3 regions of the Solibacillus sp. FSL W7-1324 genome follow, and region 1 is predicted to be linked to each of the others. Evidence: riboswitches for the same ligand, from Rfam matches in the RefSeq annotation. Region 1 holds a riboswitch; each other region holds the start of a gene.
The links. A riboswitch is a leader RNA that binds a small molecule or an ion and turns the genes downstream of it on or off. The one in region 1 is predicted to bind S-adenosylmethionine.

Region 1 (4,748 bases):
ATATGTGAAAGCGAAACAGGAATTTTATTGGCGCTGCGTATTTTTTATTGCAGGCATCATTGTTTTATCATTAGGCGTGACATTAACGATCAAAGGACAAATACTTGGCGTTGGGTCATGGGATGTCCTTCATATCGGACTACAAAAAAACTTGGGCTTAACGGTCGGTACATGGTCTATCATTTTAGGCTTGCTCATTCTGGCTGTTGATACGTTTTTCACGAAAAGATTGCCGAAAGTCGGAACGTATTTGGACATGTTCCTGACAGGTATTTTTATTGATATATTTATGATTGTATTACCGGATGCGAATACACTGTTTGAACAAACATTGGCATTTGTTGTTGGCGTTATCCTGCTGGGCTTCGGCTGCGGCATGTATATGGTGGCTAACCTTGGTGTAGGGCCTCGTGACACGTTAATGCTGTTGTTGGTTCACCGTCTTGGCTGGAGTGTCAACCGTGCACGTACAACAATGGAAGTAACGGTTGCTATAATAGGTTTTATATTGGGCGGACCAGTCGGAGTCGGTACGGTATTTATGGCGTTCGGCTTAGGGCCTGTCGTACAATGGGCGCTCAAATGGAACGGAAAGCTGTTCCACCGCGCAGCAGGTGTTGAGAGTGTCGTTATATAAAAATATGTAGAGAGCAAGCATTATGCGTTTGCTTTCTTTTTTTTATATTTAAATTATTACAATTTTCAAAAAATACTTTCGTAACAATGTAAAAAAGTGCATAGTAATAAGTGGAGGTGTTTTTAAAATGATACATATTGAAAATATCCATTTATATCGCAATGACAAGAAGATTTTAGATGATTTAAGCTGGCATGTGCAAAAGGGACAGCATTGGGCCATTTTAGGGTTGAACGGCTCAGGCAAAACGACGTTGCTGAAAGTCATTAACGGCTACATTTGGCCAAACAAAGGAAGCGTCCAAGTACTTGGTGAAACATATGGCAAGACCTATATACCGAAGATGCGGACGCGGATCGGCTGGGTAAGCAACGCGATGATCGATAATTTCAACTGGCAGGATAATGCGATTGAAATCGTGCTCAGCGGAAAATTCGGGGCCCTTCGACTATTCAATGATGTGACAGATGAAGAAATTAATCATGCAGTTTCTATTATGAAGCATTTTCACTGTGATCATTTAGCAAATAAATCATTCGAGCATTTGTCACAAGGTGAACGGCAGCGTGTTCAAATTGCAAGGGCCATTATGGCAGATCCCGAAATTCTCATATTGGATGAACCGTGTGGCGGGCTTGACTTGATTGAACGGGAAAACTTACTGCAGACGATCGAACAGATTGCACAAGCTGAAAACGGCCCTACCCTCATCTATGTGACTCACCATGTAGAGGAAATTCTGCCTTGCTTTAGCCATGTGCTTTTAATGAAAGACGGAAAAAATATCGAAGCCAATGCACGGGAAACGGTTTTAACAGACGAATTATTAAGCGATTTCTTCGGGCGTGAAATCAGTTTGCAAATCGAACGCGAACGTGCCTGGGTCGCGATTAAATAAAACGAACCAGCAGGAGTCCACCTCTTGCTGGTTTGTTTCATTTTATACACACTAAATATGATATTCAATATTCTCATCAACATAATGCCATTCGTACGGTGTTTCTTGGTATACGTAGTAGTTCAGCCAGTTGTAGAACAATAGATGCGAATGGGCACGCCAAACATTTTTCGGTGCCTGCAGCGGATCGTTATTCGGGAAATAGTTGACCGGAATATCCGTATTGTCCGGATCTTTCTCGATATCGCGGAAATACTCATCCGATAATGTCGTTGCATCATATTCCAGATGCCCTGTAATCATAATATGTTTATTGTTTTTCGATTGAACGATAAACACCCCTGCATCATCCGAATAGCTGAGTAAACGCAAGTCGGGATGTGCTCGTACTTCATCAATCGAAACCGATGTATGGCGTGAATGCGGTGCAACATACTCGTCACTGAACCCACGTACTAGATCTACTGTTAAATCCGTAATCACATGGGAATATACACCGGAGCACTTCTTCGGCAATTCGAATTTACCAATGCCAAAATGGTGGTACAGAGCAGCCTGTGCGCCCCAACATATATACATGATTGAAGTAACATGTTCATTTGCCCAGTCCATCACATGCGTAATTTCGTTCCAGTAGCCGACATCTTCAAAATCCATTTTCTCTACTGGCGCACCCGTAATAATAAGACCATCAAAACGACGGTGCTTCACTTGGTCAAATGTTCGGTAAAATGTATCTAAATGCGATTTGGAAACATTTTTTGATTCGTATGTAGCTGTATTTAAAAATGTGACATCTACCTGTAATGGTGTATTCCCGAGCAAGCGCAGCAACTGCAGCTCGGTTTTCTCTTTTTCAGGCATTAAATTAAACACTAAAATATTTAGCGGTCGAATTTGCTGCGTTTTCGCACGGTCCTCCTCCATGACGAAAATCTTCTCTTTTCTAAGCAGCTCACCCGCCGGTAAATGTTTCGGAATATTAATCGGCATTTCACTTTCCCCCTCATAAACTATTTCAAAATACTTTTAATAATCAGTCGTGTTCAGGCATTGCATTGTTTTACGAGCGAAACGAACCGTTCCAGAACAACATAAAAAGCCCCTCTCACTCCAGCAAAACAGAATTGAGAGGGGCTTTTACCCGTTCTTATCTGCCAAGGTCAACACCTTGCTGGAAGTAGCACCTTTCTAGTAACACTAGAGGTTGCTGAAGCATCATAAGGCCAAGTCCCTCCGCTTCTCTTGATAAGACTATTAAATTGTCATTAGTGTATCATGTACTTTATAGTTTTGCAATAATTCAAAAAATATTATTTCACTCATCCTGAAGCTGTTCTTTTTCTATGTTGAATAAGATGGTTTCCAGCCGCTCATCCCATACACTTGTCAATGTATTGTATACACGTACAAAATGTCTGTTTTCCTTTTGATCGAACAATAAAAAACATAGGACCGGTATATCATTAATCTGGATCGATTCCGTCGACACAACACTCGTTATATAGTGCGGAACTTCATCTTCCGCCACCGGTTGTTCGGAAAGCTGCTGTTGAATGAAATCAACAAGCAACGTTTCTTCAATCGCTTCGATTTCTTCTGTATCCATTGTCGGGAAAGGCTCCGGAAACTCTTCTATATCCGCAAATTCCTCCAGGTCCCCCTCCAACGGCTGTTCATGAATCGGACTGTATTGAATAAAGTAACTTGTTTCTTCTAGTTCCTCTTCAAAAATGCCCGATTCCAGCTGTGCTTTCCCTTTAGCAGTAAGCGCAAATTCCTGTTCTTTCACTATCATGCCGAGTTGTAACATTTTATTCGTCAAATCATGAATAAATAACGGTTCCACCAATAAAATTTCGGCTAATAGCTCCACATTTTTCAGTTTTGCCTTTTCAAATGAAATAAGCATCATCTTCATTAAAATATCCATGGCATTACGCATCACGGGATGATATTTTACTTCCAATGTATGAATCGGAATGGCATATTGCATTTGCTTTTTAATTTCAATAGATGGGTTTTGGCCGAGTTCTTTCTGCAGCTGTAAAACTGTTCCTTGTAAATCCATTCAATCCAATCCCCCTGTTTCTATACAGCAAAATAGCCGTCCTGTTCTTTGACTGTCGTTAAGACATGGGCATACATATCCCTTGTTTTCGCGCTCTTTGGACGCTTCGTAAACATTTCGGTACTGCCGACCATAATGAGCAGTTCCCGGGCGCGGGATAAGGCAACATTGAGACGTCGGTAATCTTTCGCAAAGCCGATTTCTCCGCGCTCATTGTCATGATTCCGCACCATGCTGACAATAATGACATCCATCTCCATCCCCTGGAATTTATCGACCGATCCAGTACGGATGTGTAAATGCGGTACACTGATCTCCTGCTCGATCAAACGATTAATGCGCTTTACCTGCTCCGCGTAGAATGAAATAACGCCAACCGATTTTAATGCGTCGTGTGGAATCAGACCTTGTGCCTTTGCCTGCTCCGTTGCGGCATTTAATTCGAGCAGCTGCTGTTTAATCTGTTCCAGCTCAGCTAAATTGAATAAACTTGAGCCTTCCTTCATCCGCTCTTCAAAAAATGGTTTGGCATTCGGTATATCGAGCCATAGCAAATGATGATTTCGTGTAATTTTGGATGTTTCAAGGAAATGATCTCGTACAGCATCTGAATCTTCTAACCCACATTGCAGCTGTTCGGATTCATTTTCGTAAAACGGTGTAATAGTTGACATAATATTTTTATGCATACGATACTGAAGGGCAAGCATCGTTTTGTTCTGCGACGGCAAATTATTATATAAACGCTCAAACAATGATTCTTCGAGTAATCTTTCAAGCTCCCGTTTTTCTTCAAATGTTGTACTTTCCTTCACAACTTGCTCCAATGTTTCTTCAAAGGTCGCATCGCCTACAAGCGGCGGCAATTGGTGATGATCCCCAACTAAAATAATTTTTGCGCCTTTTAACATCGGCAGTAACAGTTCCGGTGGTGTTGCTTTTGAAACTTCATCAATAATGACAACATCAAACGTCGGGTAGTTGTCCATAAATTCTTTATTTGCTGAGGCAACACATGTTGTGCCGATTACATTGGCATGTTTCACGTACAATTTCCGGATTTCATCCAAGTCATGGGCATTGGCATTTTTCAATAACCCATGCCATTCGTTTTGAAGTTCTGCTGTTACCGGAAGCAAACT
Region 2 (4,748 bases), 1.4 Mb from region 1:
ACGGCGAATTTATTTCGGCGCGTAACGGCTTTGATGTAAAAGGGATTGTACTTGTTGATGCGGAGACGGGTGCTACAGAAAAAATTGCGATTGCGAATGTACCGGAATTTATTGATGGTGCTGTATCACCGGAAGCGGTAAGTTTGCAGAACAGTTATTACGGTAACTATGTACACGGCTTCTGGAATAGTCTAGTCGGCAAAAAGGATGTTAAGTTGCCGAGTGATGAAGGTACGGAAGCAAATGTAAGCCCGATTTTTATGGAAGACGGGGAAATGTATTACTTCACTGATTTTACAAGTCCTAAAGAGGGCGTTGATTCGATGCTTGGTTATGCATTAACACATGCACGTACGGGTGAAGCAACGTACTATACCGGAAATCTGGAAGAGTCTTATATGGATTCCCAAGGGGCTCTTGAAATTATCGAGAAAAAGTTCATCGAAAAAGAATGGGAAGGCGAAATGCCGATCCTTTACAACTTCTATGGTGAAGCGAGCTGGCTGTCAGCTGTACTGGATGCGAACGGATTCCTGCAAAATTACTTCATCGTCTCTGCAGCAAATCCTGAAATTTCGGCATTTGGTACAACGCCAAATGAAGCATTAAGACTTTATAAAACAGCACTAAGCCGTGGCGGAAGTACGGTAGATGGTACTTCGAATGCTGAAGAAGCTAAGGCGACAGTAAAAGTCGTGCGTGTTTATAAAGAGCGTGTAGGTGATTTCACGATCGTATCATTCCTGGCGAACACAGGCGAAAACTTCATCGTATCTACAGAAGTTGCACCGTTTGCAATCTATTTGCAAGAAGGTGACCAGGCGACGATTACGTATGCAAAAACAGGAGAAGACTTCCAACCTGTAAAAACATTGCAGATTGAAGGGTTGAAATAAACAAAAGGAGTATGCCATTTTGAGGCATACTCCTTTTTAATTGGATTACTTCCAAGTAAAGCCTCGTGAAGCAAGGAAGTCTTTCATATGCGGACGGTTTTGCTGAACTAAGTAATCAGCCATTTGTTTCGTCCATGTCGCAGTCTTCTGATTTGAAGAACGGCTGCTATAATAGTCTTCCATAATTCCATCGTACTCATCCAGAAGTGTTTCATACTTATCAACGTCATAACCGTTTTCATGCAACACCGCAGCTACCGGTAAACGCGGCTTTGTTTCGTTGCGTTTTGTCGGTGTACCGATTGTCATCGCAAACAACGGGAAAACGTATTCCGGTAAATTGAAAAGCTCGCTGATTTCTTTAGGATTAGTACGGGCACCACCGATATAGCAAATGCCATAACCCATTGATTCAGCTGCAATAACGAAGTTTTGGGCAAATAACGCAACATCTGCTACCCCTACAAGAACATTTTCAGCAGAGTCAGCAGAAATATCAACCCCATGCTTTTGACCCGCTACTTGCAAACGTTTGAAATCTACACAAAACAAGAAAGAGGCACCTGCTGTTTTGAACTGGAATTCGTTTTTAGACAGTTCCCCAAGCTTCTTTTTCTTTTCTTCATCCGTTACCCAAATGACACTGTATGCCTGGACAAAATGCGAACTTGCTGCCATTTGTGCCGTTTCGATTAAATCGATGACCGTTTCTTTTGAAATTTCCTCACCTGTATATTTACGAACAGATGTATGACTGCGTAATAATTCTTTTGTATTCACGTGAACATCTCCCTTTTATGTAATAAAACTTAATGGTGTATCCTTCATGCTTATTTTAGTCAATATTTTACTTGAAGTCGATTATTAGCGTCTGTTCAATTCATAGAGATGAAATTTATGCATATCGTTAAATACAGATAAGAGCAATCTGAATTAAATCAGAAAATTTTAAATTTTTTGTGTTGACATATCGGATTAGTATGTTTTATACTGAGACACAACGATGGAACACAAATCACATAACTCTTATCAAGAGCGGCGGAGGGAATAGGCCCTGAGATGCCCGGCAACCAGTAAGTGATGAACTGACTAAGGTGCTAAATCCTACAAAATGGACAATCATTTTGAAAGATAAGAGGAGGCAAACTTGCTCATGCGCAACCCTCTTCTTAACTGAAGAGGGTTTTTTTCATTTAAAAAATCCTCCTCAAAAACACCGATTTCACCATCGATTAAATTTTTGGGGGTAATAAAATGACAAATTTAAGACCAGAAACATTATTATTACACGGGGGTCAAAAACCAGATCCTGAAACAGGAGCGATCGCTGTTCCGGTATACCGTACAACGGCTTATGCATTTAACGACACTGCTCATGCGCAACGTCTATTTGCATTACAGGAGACAGGCAATATTTATTCTCGTATTATGAACCCGACAGTCGGGGCATTTGAAGAACGGGTTGCTTTATTAGAAGGGGGTACAGCTGCAGTAGGGCTTTCATCTGGCGCAGCAGCAGTAGCATTTTCTATTTTAAACGTAGCCGGTGCAGGGGATGAAATTGTTGCGGCAGGCTCACTTTACGGTGGGACTTACAATTTATTCGCAACTACATTGCCTCGTTACGGCATTACAGTGAAATTTGTGGATGAATCAGATCCTGCAAACTTCCAGGCGGCAATCACGGATAAAACGAAGGCAATCTTCGCTGAAATTATCGGAAATCCAAGCTTAAAAGTACTGGATATTGAAGCGGTAGCAAACATCGCTCATGACAATGGTCTTCCTTTATTAATCGACAGCACATTTGCTTCCCCATACGGAAGTAATCCGATTGAATTCGGCGCGGATGTTGTCATTCATTCTGCAACAAAGTGGATTGGCGGTCATGGAACGACAATCGGCGGGATTGTTGTTGATGCAGGTAAGTTTGATTGGACGCAAGGAAGACATCCAGGATTTACAGAACCGGATACTTCATACCATGGTCTACGCTACGGAATTGACACAGCAGGCGCTGCATTTGCGACAAAGCTTCGTGTTCAACTATTGCGTGATTTTGGTCCAACATTATCTGCTGACGCGGCATTTAACTTCCTGCAAGGACTTGAAACGCTTCATTTGCGTATTGTCCGTCACAATGAAAATACACAAAAGGTAGCCGAGTATTTAAGAAACCACCCATTTGTGGAGTACGTAAATTACAACGGCTTTGAAGATTTTGCGACACATGATCTAGCGAAGAAGTATTTGAAAAATGGCTTCGGATCGATCATTACATTCGGTATTAAAGGTGGGCGTGAAGCAGGCCGCCAAGTAATCGATAACGTAGAACTGTTCTCTCATGTAGCGAACGTTGGGGATGCCCGTTCATTGATCATCCACCCTGCGAGCACAACACACCAACAGTTATCTGCTGAAGAATTAAAAACTGCCGGCGTATCGGAAGAGCTCATTCGCTTATCGATCGGGTTAGAAGCAGCAGAAGATATTATCGCTGATTTAGAACAGGCATTAGCAAAAGTTGCGGCTGAAGTAGGCGTAGAAACAAACGCATAAAATGTGATGAAAGGCTTAGCTTCTCCCATTCGAGAAGTTAAGCAATTTTTAGAAAATTAATCCCTACTATTTTTATAAGTTTTATTGACAAATATAAAACCTAGTAATACAATGGGGATAATAAAATACCAACCAGAAAAATTTAAAATGATGTTGCAGCATCATTGGAAGAAAAGGAGTTGTTCAACATGGGGAAAGTATACAGTGCACAAAACATTGCAGCCTATATTATTTATGAACTTAATGACGTAAAGGAATTTGTGAACGCTTGCGCTATCCAGCAAATTTTGGCGGATGTGAATACGATGTGGCAGCATGTTTTCGGACACAATGCTTTCTCAGAACAAGCTCACGATCTTTCCACAGAAGGTTATGTTGTAAGAGAAGTAGCCGAAGCATATAAAATTCATGGTACAGCCCATATTTTATCGCCAGCAAGAGAATGGTTTTTAAAGTACGGGGAATTTCAGTTAGTGGAGCGCCCATATGCGGTTCCTAACTACTCGGCAAAAGAGGAAATCGTCATGACCAAGATTTTAACTGCCTATCGTTTACGGGCATTTAATGATATAAACGTGGCAGTATAAAATAATTCCGGAACACTAGCGAGCCCCCTTGCTAGTGTTTTTTATTTTTTGTGGTGTTGATGTATGACGTTTTATTAGAAGAATGAAGAGAGTTATTAGAAGAAGTTTTGGGAATATTAGAAGAAATGGCGATGTTATTAGAATTTGAGGGGAATCATGGTTTGTGTACGTGCTTTTTTAGCCGAAAAATGAATGCAAAAACTGGTATGCCGGTTTTATTAGAACAATGGAGTGGGATATTAGAAGAAGTGTGAGTGATATTAGCACATTGAGCTCGGATATTAGCATGTTTCGTATCCATATTAGAACATTGACAGGATATATTAGAAGATCGCAATTTTATTAGAACATTTTAAAATATATTAGATGATTTCCGAATATATTAGAAAATAACAAAACGCCCTTACTACATAGCCTCAACTATAAGAAGTGACTGGAAATATTTGCGCCTTCCACCCTAAAATAGCTCTTAAAAAATAAAATTTGGATGAATATTGACCGTTTACAGTAAACAAATGTCCTTCTAGGCGAGATTCCCCTTGTTTTCATGTATTATATAAGATAGAATTTGCTTTAAGATAAATTTTTTGAATTATTCGTTAATATATGTGTGTTAAGAATTTGGAGGAGAAAGGCAATGGCAACAATCAAGGCAGCGATCTTAGGATTTGGCACAGTAGGTCAGGGGATTTACCATATTTTAAAT
Region 3 (4,748 bases), 1.0 Mb from region 1:
CATCGCCAGATTTAACTGCAATAATGTTTACATATGGTGATTCACTAGACTCGATTGCGATTGAATCTTCCAATGGGTTGATGCCGTTATCGATTGCGAAGTTTGAGTTGATCAATACCGCGTCACCTTCTTCATTTTCGTACATTTGCACTAATAATTCAGCTGCTGTGTCTGCATCGAACACAAAGTTTTTCGGATTTTCAACAATGTCTTTTGTTTCCGCTTTTGTTTTATCGATTCCTTCAGCTAACTTGATTAATCCCTCTGCTTCAAGTAATGAAAGCATACGTCCGTGGTCTGCTACTGAGTTGGAAAGTAAAATTGTTGCACCTTCAGGAAGTTCTTCTAAAGATGAATATTTTTTAGAGTAAACACCGATTGGCTCGATGTGAATACCGCCAGCATTTGCAAAGTCATAATCGAAATCCGCTTTTTGTGCTTCGAAGTATGGAATGTGCTGGAAGTAGTTTGCATCTAAATCACCGTTATTTAAATCCTGGTTTGGTAATACGTAATCTGTATAAGGTTCGATTTCCAGCTCGATACCTTGTTCCTCTAAAATTGGTTTAACTTTTTCAAGAATTACTGCGTGTGGTGTATTTGATGCACCAACTACTAATTTTTCATCTTCGCCGCCACATGCTGCTAAAGCTAGTACTGAAGCTCCTAAAATAACGCTTGATAATAATTTCTTCATCTGTTTTACCTACCCTTTTTTTAGTTTGTTCAGTTTATCGAAACCTTTTTTATATTCTGATTATTTTTCTGATGGACGCGCACTTTTTAAAAGTTTGCGTCCATATTGTTTCGATGCACCAATATTTATAATTACGGCCTAAAAAGCCACTAACTATCGTTTGTCCACTCTTGCTGTAATGAAGTCCCCAATATACTGGATAATAAATACGACAACTAAAATTAAAACAGTTGCCATTAATGTCACATCTGTTCGGTTACGCTGGAAACCGTCAAGGAATGCCAGGTTCCCTAAACCACCCGCACCGATAATGCCGGCCATTGCTGTATATCCTACTAAAGCGACAGCTGTAACCGTAATACCTGAAATTAATGCCGGTAAACTTTCCGGAATCAATACTTTCCAAATAATCGTAGAAGTTTTCGCTCCCATTGAGCGGGCTGCTTCAATAACACCCTTATCAATTTCTCGTAACGCTATTAATACCATGCGTGCATAAAACGGTGCTGCACCGATAATTAGCGCAGGTAATGCTGCATTGGCGCCACGGATTGTTCCAAGTAAAAACTTTGTGAACGGAATTAATAAAATGATTAAGACGATAAATGGAATCGACCGGAAAATATTTACGAGTGATCCTGTTAAAAAGTGCACAATTTTATTAGCCCATAATTGATTGTCGCTCGTTAAAAATAGGACAATCCCAATCAGAATGCCGAGTATAAATGTAATGACTGTCGCAACAGCTGTCATATAAATGGTTTCATATGTTGCGTCGAGCATTTTACCCCAGTCGACGTTCGGAAATAATTGATTAAACATGCTCAATCACCTCCGTTTGAATTTCTTGCTTCGCTAAAAAGCTCAGTGCTTCCGCGACTGCATTTGGTTCGCCATTGATATGAATAAACAATGTACCAAACGAACCGCCCGTTGTATTCGAGATTTTACCATGCACAATATTTACAACTACGTCAAACTGCTTGATCATTTGCGAGATGACAGGCTGTTCTGTCGTAGCACCGGCAAATATTAATTTGGCGATTTTGCCTCCTGGATAGTTGGCAAAAATTTGTTCCAGTGATGCTTGTGTTTCCGGTGTTTCACCAGAAGCCTGTGATACGAAGTTTTTCGTAATGGGTGCTTGAGGATGCTGGAACACTTGCAATACATCGCCCTGTTCCACTACTTTTCCGGCTTCCATCACCGCTACTCTGTTACAGATTTTGCGGATAACATGCATTTCATGTGTAATGAGTACAATTGTAAGTCCGATGTTTTTATTAATATCGAGCAGTAGTTCCAAAATCGAATCCGTTGTTTCCGGATCAAGCGCTGATGTCGCTTCATCACATAAAAGCACTTCCGGATTGTTTGCCAACGCTCGGGCAATGCCGACACGCTGCTTTTGCCCTCCTGACAATTGAGAAGGATACGCTTTCCCTCTTCCTTTTAAACCAACGAGTTCAATCAGCTCTTCTACTCGCTTTTCACGATCAGCTTTTGAAACACCCGCAATTTCAAGTGGAAATGCGATGTTTTCTTCAACGGTACGTGACCAAAGCAGGTTGAAATGCTGGAATATCATACTGATTTTTTGGCGTGCTTCTCGTAATTTTGCCCCGGAAGCTTTCGCGATATCCTGGCCACCTACAACAACAGAACCTGTTGTCGGCTTTTCCAAACCGTTCAGCAGGCGGATCATTGTACTTTTACCGGCACCACTGTAGCCGATAATACCGTATATTTCTCCCTTGTTAATCGATAAGCTTACATTATCAACCGCTGTAAGTTTACCGTTTTTCGTGTTATACACTTTAGTAATATTTTGTATATCAATCATCGGTTGTACTCCTTCTAAATTGAAATAACCTTCCTGCTATTTCAAAATCATGTTCATTTTTCATCCAAAACATCCGTTGAATGAAAAAAACCTTTCTACCATGACAAGTAGAAAGGTTTCACATACATTTATACGGTAAACCGTTCTCTCATCTTTCAAAGTTTAAACTTTGTGTGAATTGGCACCTTTGCGTAAACGCTGGTTGCCGGGCTTCATAGGGCACTTCCCTCCACCTCTCTTTATAAGAGTAACATTATTAAGTTTTATTATTATGAATGTTACTTTATCACGATAAAGAGACTTCGTCAATTACTTTTTTAATATTTCATACAGAAACGGTACGGATTTAAATGCGTAAATTTTATTCGTTAGTTCTCCCTTGTCTGAAACGATTAAACAAGGTACACTTTCAATTTTCAATTCATATGGTAAATCTCCCAAATAATTGATATTTGCCATACCAAGCGGGAGATCTGGGAGTAATTTCTCAATTACATCCAACATTTTTTCCGATACTTCACATGTGCCGCACATCGGCGTATATAAGAAAAACGCTGTCTGATCATGCTGTTGTACGTTCTGTTCCCACTGCTGTTTCGTCCATTGTTCCATTATACTGTCATCCTTCGTTTACTATAAATTTTGCTTGTAGTAACATATCCCTTAAGATTTTAGTAGGTGTTTTTTCTACTTCCACATATTCGTGAGGTATGATAAGCTGTGTCGCTTCAGGATATGCACGGTTCATCAGTTTACGTAACTTTTCACCGTTTTTATCTGCATCAAACATAGTCGTAATTTCATCTTGCTCATATTCATCCAATAAATCAATCAAATTGACTTCACTTATTGTGCCATTCGTGCAAAGTATCGTCACGTCTTCCGCTAATATCGGAAGTATTCTCAGTTTATCGGCACGTCCTTCAACAACGATGCATTTTCCCATAGTACACGCTTCCTTTCATCCATCACCTTTATATATAGAATAACAAAAAAACACTAAAACCTTTAATTAGAAGGCTTTAGTGTTTGGTCTTATTGTTTAATCTTATTGTTCGATTAATGCAGTGTAAGCGTCTGCGTCTAATAATTCTTCAACTTCTGCTTCACTTGTTAACTCAACAGTAACCATCCATGCATTACCGTATGGTGATTCATTTACATATTCAGGATTGTCCAGTAATTCTTCGTTGATTGCAACAACTTTACCAGAAAGTGGTGCATATAGTTCAGAAACTGTTTTTACAGATTCTACACTACCGAAAGGCTGATCCTTTGAAATTTCATCGCCTACTTCAGGTAACTCTACGAATACGATATCGCCTAATTCAGATTGTGCGAAATCCGTAATACCGATTGTCGCTTTACCGTCTTCAATTTTTACCCACTCATGCTCTTTTGAATAACGTAATTCTTTTGGTGTGCTCATTTGAAAACCTCCATGTTATATGTAGTACATTCAAGTTCATTTTGCCATATTTCGTTCGGAAATACAATGTGAATAACTGTTTATTTCCAAGTTTCTAAGAAGTCAGACTCCTTAAATCCTAAAGTTAATTTTTTTCCATCTGTAACGATCGGTCGCTTAATTAACATACCGTCCGATGCTAATAGCTCTAATTGCTCATCTTCGGACATTGTCGGTAGTTTATCTTTTAGGCCTAACTCACGATATTTCATGCCTGAAGTATTAAAGAATTTCTTCAACGGTACACCGCTTGCTTCGTAAATGGCTTTAAGTTCTTCTTTCGATGGTGTCTGTTCTACAATATGAATATTTTCATAGTCCACACCTTGCTCATCTAGCCATTTTTGCGCTTTTTTACAAGTTGTACATTTTGGATATTGGATGAATTTTACTGTCATGTAAGTACTCCTTTTTGCCCTGGATTTTCCTATATTGTAACGGATATAGAAGGACAAATCAAAAATGTGTTCGCATGATCGGAGCGGTTTTTATTAGAAGATGTATGAAAATATTAGAACATGCCGGACTTATATTAGAAGAACGGTTTCACTTATTTGAACCTTTGCGTGACATATTAGAAAATATAGTACTTATATTAGAAGTTCCAAGATATATTAGAATTTCTGAAATTATATTGGAACATTTTACGATTTGTTAGAAAACGACAGAAAAATCGGGTGCACTTTCATGCACCCGATGACAGTCTTTATTAAACTACATACTTTTCTGCTTCGATTAGT

Region 2: another riboswitch for S-adenosylmethionine. It lies ahead of MKY71_RS01640 (O-acetylhomoserine aminocarboxypropyltransferase/cysteine synthase family protein); the one in region 1 lies ahead of metA (homoserine O-acetyltransferase MetA).
Region 3: another riboswitch for S-adenosylmethionine. It lies ahead of MKY71_RS13760 (methionine ABC transporter ATP-binding protein); the one in region 1 lies ahead of metA (homoserine O-acetyltransferase MetA).

Annotation. Positions count from the first base shown of each region.
Region 1 covers NZ_JBBOYH010000001.1:1,742,937-1,747,684, reverse strand. Annotated here, with positions in the region: gene MKY71_RS08440 (YczE/YyaS/YitT family protein) at 5-637, shown strand; gene MKY71_RS08435 (ABC transporter ATP-binding protein) at 765-1,535, shown strand; gene metA (homoserine O-acetyltransferase MetA) at 1,587-2,528, opposite strand; SAM riboswitch class I at 2,683-2,790, opposite strand; gene MKY71_RS08425 (nucleoside-diphosphate sugar epimerase) at 2,854-3,606, opposite strand; gene MKY71_RS08420 (AAA domain-containing protein) at 3,627-4,748, opposite strand, start outside.
Region 2 covers NZ_JBBOYH010000001.1:328,606-333,353, forward strand. Annotated here, with positions in the region: gene MKY71_RS01630 (hypothetical protein) at 1-896, shown strand, start outside; gene nfsA (oxygen-insensitive NADPH nitroreductase) at 942-1,676, opposite strand; SAM riboswitch class I at 1,920-2,034, shown strand; gene MKY71_RS01640 (O-acetylhomoserine aminocarboxypropyltransferase/cysteine synthase family protein) at 2,151-3,455, shown strand; gene MKY71_RS01645 (hypothetical protein) at 3,644-4,042, shown strand; gene MKY71_RS01650 (homoserine dehydrogenase) at 4,680-4,748, shown strand, end outside.
Region 3 covers NZ_JBBOYH010000001.1:2,755,192-2,759,939, forward strand. Annotated here, with positions in the region: gene MKY71_RS13750 (MetQ/NlpA family ABC transporter substrate-binding protein) at 1-697, opposite strand, end outside; gene MKY71_RS13755 (methionine ABC transporter permease) at 851-1,519, opposite strand; gene MKY71_RS13760 (methionine ABC transporter ATP-binding protein) at 1,512-2,540, opposite strand; SAM riboswitch class I at 2,686-2,788, opposite strand; gene MKY71_RS13765 (thioredoxin family protein) at 2,850-3,152, opposite strand; gene MKY71_RS13770 (toprim domain-containing protein) at 3,160-3,486, opposite strand; gene gcvH (glycine cleavage system protein GcvH) at 3,589-3,969, opposite strand; gene MKY71_RS13780 (arsenate reductase family protein) at 4,050-4,406, opposite strand; gene MKY71_RS13785 (acyl-CoA dehydrogenase family protein) at 4,718-4,748, opposite strand, start outside.